Regions from separate parts of the Bacillus sp. AC266 genome, predicted to be linked through region 1. Evidence: riboswitches for the same ligand, from Rfam matches in the RefSeq annotation. Region 1 holds a riboswitch; each other region holds the start of a gene.

Region 1 (7,792 bases):
TCGCTACAATTATGAACGATATATGAAAAGGATCTCTTACTATTAAAAGACAGAACATTGCCCTGATTATTTTTTTTAGAAATGGAAGGCAGGAAAAGTAGTATTTTATAGAAAGGAGGATATAGATGAATGAGTTAAACAAAAATATTGGAGAAAATATATACGTTAAATTAATCGGTGAAAAAAGATTTAAAGGTGTATTAATTGATGTAGGAAATGATATTGTAGTTCTTTACAATGGACAAGACTATGTATATATATCTTTATACCATATCCAGTATTATAAATTTTTAAGAGAGCATGATGAAGAAATATTAAAGCCTGGTGTGGACTCTGTAATTAAGAGGGAATCACCTTCAATTTCTTTGAGAAAAGTATTAATCACATCTAAAGGGATTTTTACAGAAATTTATGTGGCAGGAAATGTTCCGATACACGGTTATGTTACAAGTGTGATGAACGATTATATTGTTTTTTATAGCCCTGTTTACAAAACTGTATATATATCTTTAAAGCATTTGAAGTGGTTAATTCCTTATAAAGAGAACCAAGTGCCTTATTCCCTCAATAAAAATGAACTCCCCGTAAATCCATTAAATATTACTCTAGCTAGAACTTTTGAAGAACAGCTTATTAAAATGTCAGGGAAAATTATGGTGTTTGATTTAGGCGAGGAATCTAATAAAATCGGAAAGATGACGAAAATTGATGAAGGGCATATTGAAATATTAAAAGCACGTGACGCAAAAATGTACGTGAATATTCAACATGTGAAATCTGTCCATTGTCCGTAGGCTAGTTGAAAGGGCTGGCTTTTTCTTTTATATATAGGGAAGAAAAGGTCGAGCCTATTTGTTTAATTCGATTTGGATATGAGGGGGAAATGAATTGAATATCATATAGGTATGTTAGTGTGATCTTTGAAGGGGCAATCTTGTACTAAAGGTGTACGAGCTACCTTTTTGTGTATTCAACTCACTTTTGAGGAAGTGCTGCTCAACTACTTTATTAAAGGGGTTTTGTTTGTGGAGCAGTTTCCAGATTCGTTTTCGATTACATTACTTGGCAGTGCTGGTGGAGCAGCAAAAGCAGTGTTAGCAATTTTGAATCAAGCGGTAGTAAATGAAAAAGATCCAATTTATGAAGTGATAAAGAATGTGAACTTCCATTTGGTGGATATAAAACAAAAAGATAAAAGTTATTATGATGAGTTGTTTCCAAATTTGAAAGAGCAATTTTTTTTATATGAAATAAACCTTCAAGATGTAGTCAAATTTAAACATCATTTAAAGGAAAAAAGAACGAAGGTTGTTATTGATGTTTCAGGTGCAGATACAATTAGGGTACTGAGTTGTTGTAATGACCTTGGCATTTGTTATATTAATTCGGCTTTGGAAAATGAGGCAGTAGATCAAGACGATAGTTTACTTGGTTTTCAGCTTACGGAAAGGTATACGAGGTTTGAGAAGGAGAAAGAAACATTTACAAATACAAGAGCGATTATAGGCTCAGGTATGAATCCTGGTGTTGTTCAATGGATGGTTGTTGAGCTTATGAAAGAACGTCCAAATGAAAAGCCGCGAGCATGCTATATTGTAGAACATGATACTTCATTTTTGAATGATAAAGAGCTTATAAAACCTCATACACTTTATGCATCGTGGGCAGTTGAGCGTTTTCTGGATGAAGCGATATGGAGTTATCCTATGTATATGAGTCATCATCGTCCACTTTACTTTTATGAGGATGTATATGCTTCAGAGTATAAAGTAAAGTTAGGTGAAAAAGAATTTTATGGTTGCTTAATGCCACATGAAGAAGTTTTAATTTTAGGGAAATCTTTTAATATGGAAGTGGGTTTTCTTTATCGGATCAATGAGTATACAACAAACTTAATTAGACAGAACTTAGATAAAGTGGAAGATTTATGGAATTGGAATCGTAAAGTATTTAATCCAGCAGAAGATGATATTATAGGAGAAGATTTAGTCGGTGTGTTGCTCGTTTATGAACATAATGAGACATACATGTATAATGTAATGAATAGTAGCCAAGTTTTTCAAAAATATAAAACAAATGCGACGTACTTCCAAGTAGGGTGTGGAATTTATGCTGGCTTATGTAGTTTACTGTTAGATACTTTTGGACAAGGCGCTTATTATGTAGAAGAATTATTATTAAATACTGAAAGTAAGTATGGGGAATATTTAAATTTATATATGAAGGATTTTGTAGTAGGACATAATAATTTTACAGATGGATTGCTAAATGATAGGGTAAGATGGATATAAATTGTAACTGAAAAGGAAGGAGCTGTATCTCCTTCCTTTTAGTATTAGAAGGTTACATGTTGCCCTGAAAGCAATTTCATAATTATAATTTAAAGAGATAACACTTGAAATGTTTTTTTGTATTGATCAAGAGGAGTTTTTATATGAACAAATACAAGAGCTTGATTTATGAAGAAAGAGAAGCTTTAAAAGTATTTATATTATTATTCTATATTATATTCTTTTTATATGACGTTATCTATTATTTTGTTTATCCCGCTATGAATATTAATGAAGCAAGGGTAGGGTGGCCAGAAGGTGGTATGGGAATAGGTGTATATATATTAGTAATATCTTTATTTACTATTTCAATATATCTTCAAAAACAAGGTTATGTATATTTTGTGAAATACTTATTTTTAATTGGGTATATGCTTATTGATCTTATTAATAACTTAATGATTTATTTACACAGTGATCGTGTTTTTGAAAATGGAAATATGGTTGAAATATTTTTAATTCTATTTGCACCCATTTTCGTGAACAGAAAATATTTTTATTTCGTTTCCTGTAGTGTAATTGGAAAATATGTATTTTTTACTTTGATATTACAAGATGTAAAAGTTGTGATTCCGCTTGTATTATGTATATTCTTTTTCATCATTTCGCATTCTTTATTAAAGAGATTTCAATCTTATGTAAGGACAGTTGTTGAGATGATGAACAGTATGAAAGAGACAGAAAATTTAGCGGTTATTGGGACTATGTCTACAACAATCGCTCATGAAATTCGAAATCCATTAACAGCTTTAAAAGGATTTACACAAATTCAAAAAGAAAGAAATCCTGAAGATACGATGAGCTATGAGATTATGCTGCAAGAAATTGAGAGAATTAATGGGTTTGTTAGTGAATTGATGTTATTAGGAAAACCGAAACCAACAAATTATGAATGGTGTAATATAGGGGAAATCCTTTTATATGTTGTACAGTTAATGGAAAGCTATGCAACTCAATATAAAGTGAAATTTAATTTGCAAGTAGATGGAAATTTACCCGTTATAAATGGTGATGATAAGCAATTAAAACAAGTGTTGTTAAACATCATCAAAAATGGAATTGAATCGATGCCAGGAGGCGGGAATATTCAGATTCTGGCATATGAAAAAGCTGGAGAGAACTTGTGTATTTCTGTTGAAGATCAAGGTCTTGGGATAGAAAATGAGAAAATAGAAAAGATCGGAAAAGCTTTTTATACAACAAAAGAGAATGGTACAGGTCTTGGATTAATGATTACATATAAAATTATTGAAGAACATCAAGGGAGTATCGCGATTGAAAGTAGTATGGGGATAGGAACGAAAGTGGAAATTTATTTACCAACAGTGTAGTGCATTAGACGAAATTACTTTTCAGAAAAGTGTTCTTGTTGTGTAAATATAAACATTTTATAAAATGTTTCAAGAAGGGTTTTTTTTATAAAAAACTTCGTTTATAATGGAGGAAAATATCGACATAGAGCTTTTAGCTCATGTAACGGTTCAGTAGTGTTATGAAAAGAAAAGAAGGGGTGCACGCGCATCCTTTTTTCTATGCGGATATGATGAAAGGGGTGGTATGATGGAATTAACATTAAATTCGACTGTATGTTTACACACGATTCAATTTCGAAAAGAGCAAAAGAACTATATTGTAAAAGATACGATTACAGGAGAGACATATGAAATGCCGCCACTTTGGATTGATGCACTAGCAATGATGCGTGACGGTTTTTTATTGGGAGAAATTGAGGAGAAATTAAAAGAAGAATATCCAGCAGAAGAAGTAAATATGGTAGCATTTACGAGGCAACTGTTAGAGCTAGAACTTGTCGAAATGGTAGATGGAGAAGAGATAGCTTGTACAAAGAAGAAAGATAAAGATTATTTAGCGTGGATACGCCCAAGGGTGGAGCAATTCTTTTTTAACTTAAATAAAAAATATAAAAGCAAAGGTCAAAAGTGATCTTTGCTTTTTTTGTAGACCATGTTTAAAAAATAACAGCGAATGCCCTTGCGAAAGCACCGTCACTATTTTTAATTTTTAAAGGTGCTGCTGAGAAAAAGAATCGTTTCGCTTTAATGGCATCTAAGTTTGTTAAGTTTTCAATTAAGTAAATATTATTTCCTAACAGTATGTGATGAATCGGTGATGTTTCTGTCGTTACCTCATCAGGAGAAATAAAATCTAAACCGACAGATTTTACTTTTAATTGAACTAGTTCTTCAGCTAATTCTTCGGAAAGATAAAACGCTTCTTTCTCATAAGCTTCGGTATTCCATTTATTAGATAGATTGGAATGGAAAATGACAATATCGCCTTCTTTTATTTCGACAGTATGTAATACTTCCTTAGGTAATTTTCGCTCTTGAACATGAGTCACATCGATAAGAACAGCTTCGCCTACAAATTGATTTAGGGGTAATTGATCAATAGTGGTTGCGCCTGAAATGAAATGAGCAGGCGCATCACAATGCGTACCAACATGAACGACAGAATGAAAATTCGTAACTTGATAACCTGTTTCTTCAACGCTTGTAATGGCTTCTAGTTGGATTTTTGGTGTTCCAGGAAATTGAGACATATTATTTTCAAACGTTTGTGATAGATCAATTACTTTCATTTTACATACCTCCAATATATTTTTTTCAAATAATAAAAAGCTCATCCTTCATAATCAAGAAAGATGAGCTTTACATACTAGTTGAGTTTTATCTTCCAAAATGCAATGCATTTTGCAGGAATTAGCACCTATTCAGTTTGCATAAACTGAGGTTGCTGGGCTTCAAAGGACCGGTCCCTCTGCCTCTCTTGATAAAGGTTTATTCGGTTTTAAATTCGGAATATTTGTGATATTTAAATTGTAATTCATTTCCTTTTTTCGTGCAATACAAATTAGGTGTTCACCCAAATAAAGTTGCTCGCATATTGTAGCTTATGTAAGTAGACTGTTGCGAAGGAGTGAGTGCAGTGACAGGGAATGTATTAAATTATTATGCTGGTGGCAATACAGCTAGAGGATTTCATAATTTATACGAAGAGAATTTAAAAGGGCTAGATAGGTTGTTTATTTTAAAGGGTGGTCCAGGAACGGGAAAATCTTCTTTAATTAAGGCAATAGGTCGTGAATGGGTTGAAAAAGGATATGATATTGAACTTTTGCATTGTTCTTCTGATAATAAGTCAGTTGATGGAGTGATTATTCCGAAATTAAAAGTAGGAATTGTTGATGGAACATCACCGCATGTTATTGAGCCGAAAATGCCAGGAGTTATTGAAGAGTATATAAATTTAGGAGTTGCTTGGGACTCAGATAAATTAAGAAAGCAGAAGTTAGAAATTGAACGGTTTGTATTAGAAGCGGGCAAGGCTTTCAAATCTGCTTACGGATGTTTTAAAGAGGCGTTAGTTATACATGATGAGTGGGAGAAAATATATATTAATAACATTGATTTTAATAAAGCAAATGAACTAACAGAACAGCTAATTCAGAAATTATTTGCAGATAAAAAGGGAAAACAATCGATTGTGAAACATCGTTTTTTAGGAGCTGCTACACCGAAAGGAGCAGTTGATTTTGTTCCTAATTTAACAGAAGGATTACCACATCGTTATTTTATAAAAGGACGCCCGGGTTCTGGAAAATCAACAATGCTTAAAAAGTTATCGAAGGCAGCAGAAGAAAAAGGTTTTGACGTTGAAGTATATCATTGCGGATTTGACCCGAATAGTCTTGATATGGTTATCGTAAGAGAATTAGGATTTGCAATTTTTGATAGTACCGCACCACATGAATATTTTCCAAGTCGCGAAGGTGATGAGATTATAGATATGTATACTCTTATTGTTAAACCAGGGACGGATGAGAAGTATGCTACAGAAATTCGTGACGTTTCCATTCAATATAAAGCAAAAATGAATGAGGCAATGTCTTTCTTAGCAAAAGCAAAATCAGTTCGTGATAAATTAGAACGAATTTATATTGCTGCTATGGATTTTTCAAAAGTGGATGCATATAAAGAGGAGATTCAAAATGAGTTTGAACGCATTGCGGCTACTGTAATGGAAAAGAAAAAATAGGTGCTTTATTGAGCTGTCAGAAATTTTCTGACAGCTGTTTTGGTATATAGTAAAATTAGTCGTATATTTGTCGAATTACCAGGGAAATAATCAAAAAATGGAGATGGTATGAAATGAGAGAGAAAATTGAATTAGAACTAGAACGAATTGAAAAAGAGAATGATGTGAAAATTTTATTTGCAGTGGAATCAGGGAGTCGTGCTTGGGGATTCCCATCGGAAGATAGCGATTATGATGTTAGGTTTGTTTATATACATCCAGTAGAATGGTATTTATCAATTCATGATAAGCGTGATGTAATCGAATATCCAATTAGTGATGATTTAGACATAAGTGGTTGGGATATTAAAAAGGCATTGCAACTGTTTGCAAAGTCAAATCCAGCGTTACTCGAATGGATTCGATCGCCGATTTTTTATTCGAAAAACTCGAACCTTCCAGAACAGCTTCAGCAAATGAGTGAAAAGGATTTTAATCCGAAATCAACGATATATCATTACTTACATATGGCTTCAAAAAACTATCGTGAATTTTTACAAGGTGAAAATGTAAAGTTGAAAAAGTACTTTTACGTATTACGTCCTATTTTAGCTTGTAAATGGTTAGAAGAGAAAGGGACATTGCCCCCAGTAGAATTTGACCGGTTAATTATGGAACTATCAGTCGAGCCTAGTGTATTAGATGAAATTGAAAAGTTGTTAATAAAGAAAAAAGCAGGTACGGAATTAGATGTTGGATTGAAAATTGAGGTGTTAAATCAATTTTTAGAAGAACAAATTGATTATTATGAGCAATACGTGAAAGGGATTGAAAAGGGATTAGGGATTGATATTGAGAGTTTGAATACATTATTTCGAAATATGTTGTTTGAAGTATATGAAAAAGAGCACAAGTGAGTTTGTGCTCTTTTTGTGTTTTAGGAATAAAGAAAACGGTGCTAGTTACGATTATTCTTACAAAAGGGAGTAAATGAAAACTCACGCTGAATCTGTAATTATTCGTTATCAACTCGCTTTAATGGTTGATCTGCTGGACCTTCCATAACATCCCCATCAATTGAAAAACGGGAACCGTGACAAGGGCAATCCCAAGTACAATCACCGCTATTCCATTCAACTTCACAGCCGAGGTGTGTGCAAGTTGTATCGACGATATGTAATTTTCCTTCTTTATCTTTATAAGCACCTGCTCGTTTACCGTTGACATGTACAACAGAACCCTCGCCAACTTCAAGATTTTCTGGCTTACGTAATGCGGTTTCAATTTTTCCTTCAATTAAGTGTTTAGCAACATCAATGTTCTGAGAGAGGAAAGTTTTTATATCCGGATTTGCATGAAAGCGTGATGGTGCAAACAGTTCTTTATATGGACTGTGGACTTTTAGAATGGAGTCCTTCAGTAAA
Region 2 (7,792 bases), on a different contig from region 1:
GCGATTGTTAATCCAAGTACGAGAGACGGGCGAGCTTCTTTAACCATAACGTGCCAAATGATTTTTAAAGTAGAGACTCCCATTGCTTGATATGCTTCAATGACACCGCGATCCACTTCTAATAAAGCAGTTTCCATTAAACGGGCAATGTAAGGGGCTGTGAAGACAACAAGTGGTACGATAACACCTTGCACGCCAATGGACGTTCCCATTAGAAACTTTGTAAAAGGTAAAATGAAGAATAATAGAATGATAAATGGAAGAGAACGAATGATATTAATAACTGTATTAAGAATAGGATAGATAATCTTATTTTCTCGCTGTCCACCAGGTCTCGTTAAAACAAGTGTGACGCCGAGTGGTAATGCAATAAGAATAGAGATAAGTAGTGAAATAGATGTCATTTGAAATGTTTGAATTGTTGCTTCCCATATTACGTTACCCCACTCATCCAAAAAGGACTTGTTTCCCATAATCTGTTCTACCTCCTTCTACGATGATCCCTTGTTCTTGTAAAAATGATAAGGCACGGTGTACTTCACTTTTTTCACCTTGCATATGAACGGTCAGTTTCCCATATGCCTCATGTTTTAACTGCGTAATATTGCCTGATAAAATATTCGGATATACGTGGAAACGTTTTGTAGCGATAGCTAACGCTGGTTCTCCTGAAGCGGTTCCTATAAATGAAAGTGTTACGATTTCCCCGGTGCTTTGTAGTTCTTTCTGTACATCTTCTGGAATTTTAGCTGCAAACGCGCTATTTACAAATTTCTTCGTTGTTACATGTTGTGGGTTTGTGAAAATATCTTTTACGGTTCCACTTTCGACTACCGCCCCATGTTCCATTACAGCAACTTGGTCACAAATACGCTGGATGACATTCATTTCGTGTGTAATTAGCAAAATCGTAATTCCGATTTCTTCGTTGATCTTTAATAATAAATCAAGAATAGAATCGGTCGTTTCCGGATCTAATGCGCTCGTTGCTTCATCACTTAATAAAACTTCAGGCTCATGAGATAGTGCGCGAGCGATCGCTACACGTTGTTTTTGACCACCAGATAATTCACCTGGATAGGCATCTTTTTTATTAAAGAGATCAACAATGCGTAAATACTTTTCTACCCTTTTTTCAATTTCATTTTTGGGAAGACCAGATAGACGTAAGGGTAGTGCGATATTTTCATAAACGGTAACGGTTTTAAGTAAATTGAATCCTTGAAAAATCATGCCGATCTTTTTTCTCGCCTTTGCGAGTTCTTTTGTCGATAAGGTTGTTAACTCTTGTTCATTTACAATGATATCTCCTGTCGTTGGTTTTTCTAATAAATTTACACAACGGATTAATGTACTTTTACCAGCGCCACTATATCCGATGATTCCAAATACTTCGCCCTTTTTTACTTTAAGGGAAGTTGATTTAAGAGCCTCAACATTCCCTTTTTTTGTTGTAAATACTTTGGAGACATTTTTTAATTCAATCATTATAGTCAGCTCCTACCAAGACGGTAAAACAGAACCATCGAATTTTTTCTCAATGAAATCTTTTACTTCTTTAGATTGATAAGCTTTCTTTAATTTATTAACAACAGCATCATCTTTATTTTCAGTACGAACAACGACCCAATTCACATATGGTGAATCTTTTCCTTCGCGGAAAATAGAATCTTTCGCTGGGCTTAATTTTGCACCTAATGCAAAGTTTGTATTAATTGCAGCTGCCTTTACTTCACTTAGTTGTGTTGGTAATTGAGATGCCTCTAATTCAACAATCTTTAAATTTTTCGGGTTTTCAATTACATCTTTTGCAGTCGCTTTTTCTGTAGCTTTTGGATCAACCTTTAAAACACCTGCTTTTTCAAATAGCTTTAAAGCACGAAGCTCATTTGTTGGATCATTTGGGACAGCGATTGCATCGCCCTCTTTTAATTCTTTTACATCTTTTAAGCTTTTAGAATATACACCCATAGGGAATGTTACTGTGGAAAATACTTCAGTTAATTTCATGTTGCGTTCAGCTTTAAATACGTCTAAATAAGATTTAGTTTGATAGCTATTTACATCGAGGCTTTTTTCATCTAAAGATACGTTTGGTGCTACATAATCATTAAATACCTTTACATCAATTTCGAGACCATCTTTTGCTGCCACTTCTTTTACCTTTTCAAAAATTTGTTCATGTGGTCCGCCTGTTACACCGACAGTAATCTTTTTCTCATCTAATGCTTTTACCTCTTTATCAGAATTAGCACCACACGCACCTAACAATAATACAGCTCCGCTTACAATACTTAATAATACCTTTTTCATCTATAATTCCCCCTTAATATACGTTCCAAAATAAAAAGCACCTCTCAAAAATAAGAGAGGTGCCGAATAGACGAAATAGGTTCCTCTCTTATCTTCCAAAACGAAAATCGTTCTGCAGGAATTAGCACCTTAGCTTATACGTTCTAAGCTCGGTTGCCGGGCATCATCGGGCCAGTCCCTCCGCCACTCTTGATAAGAGTATGTGTATGTAGTTTTTAAATATGGTACTAATAGTAAATCTTACAAAAAGAATTGTCAATATTATTTTCTGAATATATTTTATTTTAAGGTAATCGAAACGTTCCCTTTTTTATGTCCCTTTTCCACATACATATGAGCTTCAGCAATTTCTTCTAATCGGTAAGTTCTATCAATAACGGGCTTTAGTTTTTCCGTTTCGACTAGTTTTTTTAATAGAATCATATCCTCTTTACTTACCTTGGCCATCATTCCATTAACAGATACATATTTTCCATTGGGTGTTAATGTATTTGTACAAAGGGATTTTTTATACTTCCCAACTGCATCAAATATAATATCGTAGCATTTGCCTTGCTTAGTAAAATCTTCTTTCGTATAATCAATTACTTTATCAGCTCCTAAAGATTGCACGAGTTCAAAATTTGAATTACTACAAACAGCCGTAACGGTCGCGCCGAAATATTTAGCAAGTTGTACAGCAGCTGTTCCTACTGATCCGGAGGCACCATATATGAGCACTTGTTGCCCTTTTTTTATACGGCCCTTTCTCAGGAAATGTAATGCTGAAGTTCCACCAAAAGGAATAACTGCCGCTTCTTCATACGTCACATTGGTAGGTTTTAATGTTATTAATCCACTTTCATGTACGCATGTGTACTCGGCATAACCACCGAGGTTTAGTTCTGTTAATGCAAAAATTGGATCACCTTTTTTAAATTGAGTTACATCTGTTCCTACTTCTTCGATTTCACCGGATAACTCTACGCCGAGTACAGGTTTTCTCGGTTTTCTGAAACCTAATATGATCCGCATAGGAATCCAAAATAAGAGGGGGCTATTAAAGCCGCGTATTCTACAATCTCCAGTCGTTACACTTGTTGCGTGAATTTTAATTAATACTTCGTTCTTCTTAGGTGTAGGTTTCTCTATATTTTGAAGCTGAAGAACGTTAGGTGGTCCATACTGTGTGCAAATAATCGCCTTCATAATGACCTCCTGAAATGAGTTGTTGTTATTTACATCATATTTAAAACCTTCATTAAACATGTCGCTATATAGCGAATAAAGATTAAAAATTATATAGATTTCGTAGGAAAAGAGGTGATATTATTTTGAGAAAGGGGGCGACATTATGAAAAAAACTATTTTTATTTCAAGTTTAGTGCTTGCAATCAGTCTGGGGGTAGGGTGTAGCAATGAGAAAACAACAAAGACTGATGAACCGAAAAAAGAAGCCATGCAAAAAGAAAAGGAATTAGCAGCGAAGGATGTTTTCAAGAAAACGAACGAAGCTTTTAAAAATGAAGAAAATGTAACGATGACATATGATGTAGGGATAAAAGCTGAGGGAACAGAGATGGATATATTAAAGGCTAAGATGCAATTAGAGCCAAAGACAAAGAATTCTCGTTCTGAAATGAATATTTCTGGTACAGATGTTGTAGTGTATACAGTGGATGGTAAAGTTGCTGGTGAGGTGAAAAACCCTAATACAGGAGAAGTTATAACCGTACCAGAGGAGCAATTAAACGCTGGTGGAATGAAAGCGACTCAAGATATTATAGATAAGTTAGAAGTACCAGCAGTAGTTTTAGATAAAATGAAGATGGAGAAAAGCGGAGATAAATATAAACTGAAATTTACATTAAAAGGGCAAGAAACAGAAAGTATGTTAACTAGCATGGATGAAACGCAGAAGAAAATGCTACAAGCACAAAACGCAAAGATAGAAGAAGTGGATGCAGAATATATCATTACAAAAGATTTTAAATATGAATCAGCGAAGATAGATATGATTATGAGTAGTAATGGTAAGGATAAGGCACACATTATTACGAATGCAAAATATACATCGTACGAAAAGTTTGAGCCAATACAGCTGCCAGCAGCAAAGTAACAGTCTTGATGAGGGAGGGACCTAAAATAAAGGGTCTCTCTCTTTTTTGTTAATACCTTCTTCGTAGGAAAGTAGGTACAATATGAAGAGGAAGAACGTTAGAAGAGGAGAGTGCCATTTGAAAAAAAGAAAGATAGCAGTTGTTATTGTAGCGTATACAGTGTTGCTCGCGACATCTGTATATACATACAAAGGGCAACTGGATCATCCTATTATGAGTGATGTAGGGAAGTTGCTTCCAACGAAAATTAAACGTGTTGAAAATGCTGAGGATGAACGTTCATTAAAACAGTTAGTGCAAGATGCAAATGTTTCTGGAGAGAAGATTTCTATTGCAGGTATGCAACATAGCCAAGGCGGACAGACGTATTATCCGAACGGTACGATGCTTGATATGAAAGGATATAATGAAATATTAGAATTCGATCCGGAGAAGAAGAGGATTAGGGTGCAAAGCGGTGTCACATGGAATGACATTCAAAAGAAAATCAATCCATATGGTCTTGCAGTTCAAGTGATGCAATCTCAAAATATTTTTACTGTTGGTGGTTCATTAAGTGTAAATGTACATGGGCGTGATATTCGTCATGAAGCATTGATTGATACAGTAGAGTCGTTCAGATTGTTAATGGCAGATGGTACGGTGCGTAATGTAAATAGAGAAGAAAATGCGGACTTGTTTCCATATGTAATTGGGGGATATGGATTATTTGGTGTGATTTTAGATGTGACGCTACAGTTAACAAACGATGAATTGTATGAAACGCATACGAAAGTACTAGATTATAAAGAATACTCTTCATACTTTAAGAATAAAGTGCGAAGGGATGAGAATATACGTATGCATTTAGCACGTATTTCTGTTGCCCCAAATTCATTTTTAAAAGAAATGTATGTAACAGATTATGTACTGGCAGAAGATCAACAGAAGCTGGGAGAGTACAGCAAATTAAAAGAAGAAAATATTATAGCTGCACCGAAATTTTTACTTGGGTTATCACGTTATAGTGACTGGGGAAAGGGCGCATTTTGGGATATACAAAGAAGTTATTTTGAACGTACAGATGGTAAGTACGAAACTCGAAATAACGTAATGAGATCTGATAGTGCTTTTATGGAATACGATAATCCAAACTTGACCGAAGTTTTACAAGAGTACTTTGTACCGATAGATGGTTTTGCAGCGTATATAGATGATTTGCGAAGCGTTTTAAATGAAGAGGAATTAAACCTTCTTAACATTACAATCCGCTATGTAGAAAAGAATGAGAATGCGGTGCTATCTTATGCGAAAGATGATATGTTTGCGCTTGTGCTTCTAATTAATCAAGGGCGTTCTGAAGATGAAATAAAGAAAACAAAAGTGGTCATTCAAAAGATGATTGATGTTACGTTAAAGCATAATGGAAGTTATTATTTACCGTATTATTCTTATCCGGAAAAGGAGCAACTAAAGAAAGCGTATCCTCGCATAGAAGAATTCCTTCAGAAGAAAAAGGAAGTAGACCCAGAGGAAAGGTTTGTGAATTTATTTTATAAGGAGTATAGCAAATGACATATAGAAGATTTGTAGCCTCACAAAGCATTATTATGATGGCAGGTAGTATGGTATTTCCTTTTTATATACTATTGCTTCGAAATGTAGGAAATAGTTTCTCGCAATTTGGCTGGGCGTACGGCTTATTTGCCTTAACTTCAGCTCTAGTATATCCGTTAGTTGGAAGAATCTCTGATAGGGTAGGTGATAGAAAGTTATTAATTATATACGCATGGTCCATGGCTATATTAATGCTTTTTTTCCCTATTGCAACAGAAGTTTGGCATGTATACATTCTCCAAATTTTAATGGGTATTTTAGGTGCTGTGCAGCGTAATACGGAGAAGACATCGTTAGCACGAAAGGTAGAACAGAAAAAAGCTGGTTATGAGATTGGAAAATATCATGTGTGGACATCGGTTGGAGGAGCAGTAGCAGTTATTGCAACGGGATATTTAGTAGATTTCTTTACGATTGGCACCATTTTTTATATAGCATCTATTTTATATGCAGTGAGTGGAATTGTATTAAGTAGCAAAAAAATATAATCATACCCATTTTTACCTGATTACCCTTTATTTGTTATACTTATGGAGAAGACAAAAGAAAAGGGGACATTGCCTTTGATGAAATTTATAGTTTTAGCTATTCTCACTTTGTTTTTGATTCCATGGACTAGAAGCGGTAATAAAATTCGCGCGGTGGATAAAGGAGGAAATGAGAAAGTTGTAAAGGGTAAGAAATCATCTATTTTAGTTATTCCTGTTTTATTTTGGATAGGTATTGCAATCTATGAATATTTCTGGCTAATTGATGATCGAGCAGATTCTATTCTTACTCATTATTCTGTTGCAGTAGCGATTTTAATTGGGCTTGTTTTATTCTCACAAGAGCAGGTAGGGAAATTAGAAGGTACGTTAAAGGGACTTCTAATGTTTGTCTTACTCGCAAGTTACGGCTATTTTGGTTATTTGCACGATATAGTAATCACGCAAAAAAAATATGATTCTGTTGTGAAGATCGAGAAAGATATTTCAGAGCCATTTACTGAAAATGATCAGCCGTTTACAGTGCCGCCAAAGACAGCGGAGAATAAGATGAAAAAAGTATTTGGGGATATTCCGAAAGTAGCTTATTTTGAGCTAGGAGAATTAACGCCACAAATGGTAAATGGCGAGGCCTTATATGTAGCACCAATTGAAGTTTCAGGATTTTTTAAAGCACGTAAAGCTGAGACAATTCCAGGGTACGTAACGATGTCAGGTACGAATCCTGATGCGGAAGCGAAACTGCACCTTGGTTATAAAATGAAATATGTGCCAAGCATGTTTTTCGGTAATAAATTAGAACGTGTCGTTCGAAAAGCAGAGCCAGATTTAGTTTTTAAAGGGAAACCAAAATTTGAAGTTGATGATAAAGGGAAACCGTATTATACAATGACGTATGGTGAATTTATTTCAGGAAGATCTGGATTTGAAGTAGAAGGTGTTGTAGTAGTAGACGCACAAACAGGTGAAGTGAAAAGATACGACAAAGGAAAGGCACCTAAATTCGTTGATGGCGTATTAAATCACGAGACTGCATCTACATTAAATACGTATTTTGGTAAATATATTCACGGATTTTGGAATACAAAATTCTCACAAACGGATATGAAGATTCCGACTGAGTGGGGAACGAAAGAAGGAGTTACACCAATCTTTGGTAAGGATGGAACGTTATATTATTTTACTGATTTCACCTCTCCGAAAGAAGGAGTAGATTCTGCACTAGGCTATTCGCTTATTGATGCGCGTACAGGTAAGTTGTATTACTATAACGGAAAAGAAGTAAAGGGAATTATG
Region 3 (7,792 bases), on a different contig from region 1:
TTCCTCCCATAACAGTAATAACTGATTTCTTCCGGGAAAACCCTAGAAACTTTAAACCTTTTTCAAGATTTCCTCTTAGTACGTCTTCACGTACAGGCGATCCTGTATATATTACTTTTTCTTTCGGTAAATGTTTCGCTGCTTCTTCAAATGTAACAAATATTTTCGAGGCAAAACGGAGCGCAATTTTATTTGCTAGTCCAGGTGTCATATCAGATTCATGTAATAAAACTGGCACTCTATTTAGCCACCCTCCTATTACGACTGGTACGGATACGAAACCACCTTTTGAAAAAATAACATCCGGTTTTAGTTTACGAATTGTTACGTACGCATCCATAACACCCTTCATCACGAGAAAAGGATCTTTTATATTTTTCAAATCAAAATAACGACGTAGCTTCCCGCTTGCAATACTATGGTATGGGATTCCTTCTTTTTCTATAATCGTTTTCTCAATCCCTTGATGAGAACCAATATAAGAGATATCCCAGTTCTGCTTTTGTAAATGTGGAATAATTGCTAAATTAGGTGTTACATGCCCGGCCGAACCGCCACCTGTAAAGACTATTTTTTTCATACGTCTCCCCCTTCTACACTATAGTACACTAAAATACCTTGCCTCAGGGTGAGAAAATACCATAGCCGTTACAGACGCTTCTGGCTCCATCATAAATCCTTCTGTTAATGAAATACCTATTTCTTCTGGATGAATTAAGCGAAATAATTTTTCTTGATCAGCAAGTTCTGGGCATGCTGGATAACCAAATGATACGCGTATTCCTCTATATTTTGTACGGAATCTCTCTTCCATCGTCAGTTCAGGTGAATCTGGAATTCCCCAACGATCACGAATGAGCATATGTGTTTTTTCAGCAAGTCCTTCTGCTAATTCAAGTGCTAACGACTGAATCGCATGACTGCGTAAATAATCTCCCTTCGCCTTCCACTCCTCTGCAATATCTCGAACCCCTTCTCCAACGGTAACAGATAAGAAAGCGACATAATCCATCTCATCTCCAATCGGGCGTATATAATCTCCTAAAGTACGGTATGGTGCTTTCCCTTGTCTCGGAAATTCAAATCGCTCTATAATACGTGTGTGATCTTCCGGATCGTATATAATTATATTTTGTCCATCACTTTGCGCCGGGAAAAATTGATACACCGCTTTTGGGCGTAACCAAGATTGTCCTTCTTGTAATAATTCATCAATTAAATCATTTAGCTCATGTGCTCTTTTATCCCCTTCTTGCAAGAGTTTTTTTACGTTTCCTTTTAACCCAAGATGGTGTCCAATTAACATTTGTCTATTTAAAAACGGTGCAAGATGAAGGGCAGGAATATCCCGTAATACAACTCGTTTCGTCGAATCTGGCACTATAACAGTTGCTTTTGGCAACGGCTCAATAACTGCGGGAATTTCTATTTTTTTCTCCTCTTGTTTCACAATATGAAGATGGCGTTCCTTTTTATCTCGCTTCATCTTTTCACGTTCTTCTTCTTTTTGTAATTTGTTAATAATATCAAGACCTGTCATTGCATCACTTGCATAACATACGAGCCCTTTATAAGATGGAGAAATACGATTATCTGTAAATTTCCTCGTTAGTGCTGCACCACCTACAACAATTGGAATATCAATATTCGCTGCTTTTAAATCTTCAGCAGTCGTTACCATTTGTTGCGCTGATTTTACTAACAAACCAGAAAGGCCAATAATATCAGGTTTCTTTTCTTGTACTTCTTGAACAATTCGATCCGAACGAACATTAATTCCTAAATTAATAATTTCATATCCGTTATTTGATAAAATAATTTCAACAAGGTTTTTCCCAATATCATGTACGTCTCCTTTAACAGTCGCTAATAATACTTTCCCTTTTTTTGCACTCTCACTAGATTCCATATGTGGCTCTAAGTAACTTACGGCAGCTTTCATACTTTCAGCACTTTGCAATACTTCAGCAACGATAAGCTCATTACCATTAAATAATCGCCCCACCTCATCCATTCCTGTCATAAGCGGCCCGTTAATAATATCCAGAGGTTTTCGTCCTTCTGTAAGCGCGAGACTTAGATCTTCTTGTAGTCCTTGCTTCGTACCTTCTACAATATAATTTGCCAGTCGTTCATCAAGTGTTAGCGTTTCTTGTATAACGACATCTTTCTTTTTGGCAACACGATAAAAGTTTGTAAATTTTTCTAACGTCTCTTTCGTCGTTTCAAATAATAATGCATCCGCAAGACGTTTTTCTTCCTCTGGAATTAACGCATAGCGTTCTAATTTTTCCGTATTAACAATCGCATAATCTAATCCTGCTTTCGTTGCATGATATAGAAAGACAGAGTTTAATACTTCACGTCCAGCTGGTGGTAAACCAAAAGATATATTACTCACACCTAGAATCGTTAAACATTCTGGTAACGCTTCTTTAATAAGACGAATTCCTTCTATAGTCGCTGCCGCTGAACCTATATATTCTTCATCACCTGTTCCTACAGGAAACACAAGCGCATCAAAAATAATATCAGATGGGCGTATACCATACTTTTTCGTTAGTAATTCATAGCTTCTTTTAGCAATCTCTATCTTTCTTTCTGCACTAACTGCCATACCATCTTCATCAATTGTCCCTACAACTATCGCAGCACCGTATTTCCGAAGAAGGGGTGTCACTTTTTCAAAACGTTCTTCTCCATCCTCTAAATTAATAGAATTGATAACACCTTTTCCTTGAATATAAGTAAGAGCTTTCGCCATAACATTTTCATCTGTTGAATCAATCATAATCGGTACTTTTAACACTTTCGTAACTTCTGCCAAGAATCTTTCCATATCTTCTATTTCATCACGATCAGGGTCTGCCATACAAATATCAATAATATGAGCATTTTTCTTCACTTGCGCTCTTGCCACTTCAGCAGCCTCTTCAAATTTCCCTTCTGCTACTAATCTTTTAAACTTACGCGATCCAATTACATTCGTCCTTTCTCCAACAAATAAAGGCCTCATAGAATCATCATATTGCAACGCTTCTAGTCCACTAATTCCATGTCCAACCCTTTCATGATGCTCACGAGGATTAATCGAGGCAAGCGCCGATTTCATTACACGTATATGTTCTGGTGTTGTGCCACAACAACCACCAATAATATTAATCCATCCTTCTTCAGCAAAACGTTTTACTTTTTCAGCAAGTGACGCTGGAGATTCGTGATAATGCCCATCTTCATCAGGAAGACCAGCGTTTGGATAACACGAAATATAACACTCCGATAAATCAGATAGGGAACGTATATGTTCCCTCATAAATTCTGGACCAGTAGCACAGTTTAATCCAACCGATAATGGCTTCATATGCTCTACCGATAAATAAAAGGCTTCGATCGTTTGACCCGCTAAAGTCGTTCCCATCGGTTCAATTGTTCCAGAAATCATAATAGGTACTATTTTGTTTAGTTCTTCAAACGCCGATTGAATTCCAATGTACGCAGCTTTCACATTACGCATATCTTGACTCGTTTCAACGAGTAATACATCAACTTCTCCTCTTAATAGTCCTCGCGCTTGCCTTGTATAGGCTTCAATTAACTCTTCAAAAGTCACACCACCTGTAACACTAATCGCTTTCGTCGTTGGTCCCATCGCTCCCGCAACATACACTTCTTTCCCACTTTCTTTAACCGCTTGCTTCGCCAAAAGCGCTGCCCTTTCGTTTAACTCTTCATCTAAATGAGACAATGCATAATCACTTAATACAATATTTGTTGCACCAAACGTATTCGTTTCAATAATATCTGCTCCAGCTTCAATGTAGACTTTATGAATATTTAAAATAACATCCGGTCTTGTTTTTACTAAATATTCATTACAACCTTCGTATTCTTCTCCTCCAAAATCTTCCGCTGTTAAGTCTTCTTGCTGGATCATCGTTCCCATTGCACCATCTAATATTAAAATTTCATGTTGTAATCTCTTTTCTATTCGTTTCATCAATTAATACCTTCTTTCACTTCTTGCTTTTCTCTCACATATTTCACGAGATGTTCTGTAATTTCATATTTTAAAAACGGTGTAATAAGATAAATACCGTTAAAGTATTTCATCGCCGCATCGATCAACTCTTGTGAAATACGAATCCCTTCCTCTATGGCTGCATCTTTCGTTTCATGTCCATCCATTCTTTGTCTTATCTCTTCAGGGAGAGTAATACCCGGCACTTCAAAATGAAGAAAATCTGCGTTCCGCTTACTTACTAACGGCATAATTCCAATAAAGATAGGTTGTTCCAAATGCTTTGTCGCTTCATATACTTCTTCTATTAAGGCAACATCATATATCGGCTGCGTTAAGAAATATTCAGCACCAGCATCAATTTTTCGTTCCATTCGCTTGACCGCTGCTTTTAAATGCCTTACATGAGGATTGAATGCACCTCCAACAGAAAATCTTGTTGCCGGACCAATTGATTTCCCTAAAATAGAGCGTCCGTCGTTCATCTCTTTAATCATTTTAATGAGCTCTATCGATGACAAATCATATACAGAAGTTGCACCTGGGAAATCACCAACGCGCGCTGGATCACCAGTTAAAGCTAGCACTTCCTCCATACCTAATGCTGATAATCCAAGTAAGTGAGACTGTAGTCCAATGACGTTATGGTCTCTACACGTTAAATGCGTCAATACTGGAATATCATGCTTCGTTAATAATGCACCCATAGCCATATTCGAAACACGAGGAGATGCTAATGAATTATCTGCTAGAGTAATAGCATCCGCTCCAGCCCTTTTCAGTGCTCTTGCCCCTTCAAAAAAACGCTGCGTGTCTAACGTTTTCGGTGGATCTAATTCCACTACAACTGTCGTTTGTTTCTTTGCCTTTTCTGCTAGAGTAACATGAGCTCTCGAACGCTTCTCATGTGTATGGACCACTTTAGGCCTTTGAATCGTCTCCTTTGCTATTACAGGTGCAACATTTGCAATAGCACGTTTCATTCCTTCAATATGTTCCGGGGTAGTACCACAACAACCACCTAATAAACGAATACCTTGTTCAATAAATTTCGGTGTCATTTCTTCAAAATACGCTGGACTTCCCTCATATACGTAACGCCCTTCCACATAATTCGGGAGACCTGCATTCGGATATGCTGATAAATAGCCATTTTGAGGAATCGATATCATTTTGAAAGCTTCCGTCATGTGAAGCGGGCCTAGTTGACAGTTCAATCCAACAACATTGGCACCGTAATCTAAAAGCTGTTTTAATATTTCATTGACATCATTCCCATTTTGAGTCGTACCTGCCTCATGTAACGCTAACTGAGCAACAATCGGAATATTCGTTTGTTTACGCAATACTTTAACCGCATGCAATAATTCAAATTCATCATAAAAAGTTTCTAATAGTAATCCATCAACCTGTTCTTCTAGTAAAGCACCTGCCTGCTCAAGTAACATAAATTCTCGCTCTATATCAGTCGTTGTAACAGCACCAATATGTTTCATACCTCCAATTGTCCCTAAAATTGCATTCCGATCTGTTACTGATGCTTTCGCAATATTCACTGCCGCTTTATTAATTTGGACAACTTGATTTTCTAGACCATACATGCGGAGTTTCGCTTCATTCGCACCATACGTATTCGTTTGAATAACATCCGCTCCAGCAGCTACATATTGTTTATGGATCGATATAATTAAGTCCGGGTCAGACAAATTCAATTCTTCAAAACTACTTTGTAAACCATGCGAATGTAATAACGTTCCAACCGCACCATCACCTATTACAATTCCTTTTGATAATAAATCTAGTAATTTCACGAATCTCCCTCATTTCTATCAATATAAAAACCCCCTCTTCACTTTGAAGAGGGGGACATAATTGTTCCTCCTCTTATTATGCAAAACACACGTTTTGCAGGTTTTAGCACCGTTTCAAACATTTAGTTTGAAGGTTGCCGGGTTTCACAGGGCCTTTCCCTCCACCGCTCTCAATAAGAGTTTGTCTTTATTATTTTATTTATGTAGCTAAAAGGAAATACGTTCCCATTTTAACAATGTTTGTTAATTTTTTATAAATTTAGCACGCACTAAAATAAAAGTCAATGACACTTGCGGAAAAATAAAAATTATTTAAAATAAAGTTGCAATTCAATTATCTTTTGTTGTAAAGTTAAAACCATAATAAAATTTCATACGAACATTCTTATCTAGAGAGGTAGAGGGACTGGCCCTTTGACGCCTCAGCAACCATTAACATTCATTCGTTAATAAGGTGCTAATTCCAGCAAATTGTGAAAGATTTGACAGATGAGAAGAAGACTCTATTCAATCCGAAAGCCTTCTTCTTAGAAGGCTTTTTTTATTTTCACTTAGTCGTTCACTTTAAAAAGGGGGAATTTTCACATGTCAACAATCGAAACAAAACTAGCACAAATCGGGAACCGTAGCGAAGCTACAACAGGAACGGTTAATCCACCTGTTTATTTCTCAACTGCTTATCGTCACGAAGGAATTGGTAAATCTACTGGATTTGACTATTCAAGAACTGGAAATCCAACTCGCGGCCTTTTAGAACAGGCAATTGCAGACTTAGAAAGCGGTGAGCAAGGGTATGCCTGTAGTTCAGGAATGGCGGCTGTTCTCCTTGTCCTTTCACTATTCCGTTCCGGAGATGAGCTTATCGTATCTGAAGACTTATACGGGGGAACATATCGTCTATTTTCCGAACATGAAGACAAGTGGAATATTCGATGTAGATACGTAGATACACAATCTATTAAACAAATTGAGCAAGCAATCACATCTCAAACGAAGGCTATTTTCATAGAAACACCGACTAATCCATTAATGCAAGTAACTGATATCGTAAGTGTAGCAAGTGTAGCGAAAAGGCACGGACTACTTCTTATTGTAGATAACACGTTCTATACGCCTTATATACAGCAACCATTAACAGAAGGTGCAAACATCGTCCTTCATAGCGCAACTAAATATTTAGGCGGTCATAACGATGTACTAAGCGGACTTGTCGTTGCGAAAGGGAAATCTCTTTGCGAGGAGCTTGCTCATTATCATAATGCCTCTGGTGCTGTCTTAAGCCCGTTTGATTCATGGCTATTAATTCGAGGCATGAAGACTTTAGCACTTCGCATGAAACAGCATGAAGAAAACGCTCATGCAATTGTTGCTTATTTAAATGATGAAGATGGTGTGACAGATGTATTTTATCCAGGAAGAGGTGGTATGATTTCATTTCGCCTTCAAGATGAAACTTGGATTAATCCTTTCTTACAATCTTTATCCTTAATTACATTTGCTGAAAGTCTTGGCGGTGTCGAAAGTTTAATGACTTATCCAGCAACGCAAACTCATGCCGATATTCCAGAAGATGTTCGAACAGCACGTGGTGTGTGTAATCGCCTTCTCCGTTTTTCAGTCGGCATCGAAAATAGCAACGACTTAATTCGAGACTTAAAGCAAGCAATTAAACTTGTAAAAGAAGGTGTAAGAATATGAGTTATTCCATAGATACGCTTTTACTGCATAATCAATACAAGCATGACTCACACACAGGAGCTGTTAACGTTCCCATCTATAACACATCAACATTCCATCAGTTTGATGTAGATGCTTTCGGAAAGTATGACTATAGTAGATCTGGAAATCCAACACGTGAAGCTCTTGAAGATATCATTGCTTTATTAGAAGGCGGGACAAAAGGATTTGCCTTTGCATCAGGCATTGCAGCCATTTCTACTGCATTTCTCCTTCTTTCACAAGG

What was found. A riboswitch is a leader RNA that binds a small molecule or an ion and turns the genes downstream of it on or off. The one in region 1 is predicted to bind S-adenosylmethionine.
Region 2: another riboswitch for S-adenosylmethionine. It lies ahead of AC0IXC_RS26940 (MetQ/NlpA family ABC transporter substrate-binding protein); the one in region 1 lies ahead of AC0IXC_RS25375 (cyclase family protein).
Region 3: another riboswitch for S-adenosylmethionine. It lies ahead of AC0IXC_RS10395 (methionine biosynthesis PLP-dependent protein); the one in region 1 lies ahead of AC0IXC_RS25375 (cyclase family protein).

The regions. Positions count from the first base shown of each region.
Region 1 covers NZ_CEEDEC010000008.1:73,909-81,700, forward strand. Annotated here, with positions in the region: gene AC0IXC_RS25355 (LSm family protein) at 126-794, shown strand; gene AC0IXC_RS25360 (S-adenosylmethionine decarboxylase related protein) at 1,026-2,291, shown strand; gene AC0IXC_RS25365 (ATP-binding protein) at 2,435-3,661, shown strand; gene AC0IXC_RS25370 (hypothetical protein) at 3,891-4,274, shown strand; gene AC0IXC_RS25375 (cyclase family protein) at 4,300-4,932, opposite strand; SAM riboswitch class I at 5,018-5,130, opposite strand; gene AC0IXC_RS25380 (PRK06851 family protein) at 5,280-6,389, shown strand; gene AC0IXC_RS25385 (nucleotidyltransferase domain-containing protein) at 6,503-7,285, shown strand; gene AC0IXC_RS25390 (FAD-dependent oxidoreductase) at 7,384-7,792, opposite strand, start outside.
Region 2 covers NZ_CEEDEC010000010.1:14,915-22,706, forward strand. Annotated here, with positions in the region: gene AC0IXC_RS26930 (methionine ABC transporter permease) at 1-473, opposite strand, end outside; gene AC0IXC_RS26935 (methionine ABC transporter ATP-binding protein) at 448-1,488, opposite strand; gene AC0IXC_RS26940 (MetQ/NlpA family ABC transporter substrate-binding protein) at 1,501-2,313, opposite strand; SAM riboswitch class I at 2,399-2,512, opposite strand; gene AC0IXC_RS26945 (NAD(P)-dependent alcohol dehydrogenase) at 2,593-3,501, opposite strand; gene AC0IXC_RS26950 (DUF6612 family protein) at 3,647-4,411, shown strand; gene AC0IXC_RS26955 (FAD-binding oxidoreductase) at 4,530-5,966, shown strand; gene AC0IXC_RS26960 (MFS transporter) at 5,963-6,496, shown strand; gene AC0IXC_RS26965 (DUF3981 domain-containing protein) at 6,575-7,792, shown strand, end outside.
Region 3 covers NZ_CEEDEC010000002.1:559,626-567,417, reverse strand. Annotated here, with positions in the region: gene AC0IXC_RS10410 (undecaprenyldiphospho-muramoylpentapeptide beta-N-acetylglucosaminyltransferase) at 1-580, opposite strand, end outside; gene metH (methionine synthase) at 599-3,997, opposite strand; gene AC0IXC_RS10400 (bifunctional homocysteine S-methyltransferase/methylenetetrahydrofolate reductase) at 3,997-5,829, opposite strand; SAM riboswitch class I at 5,900-6,009, opposite strand; SAM riboswitch class I at 6,212-6,325, shown strand; gene AC0IXC_RS10395 (methionine biosynthesis PLP-dependent protein) at 6,415-7,527, shown strand; gene metC (cystathionine beta-lyase) at 7,524-7,792, shown strand, end outside.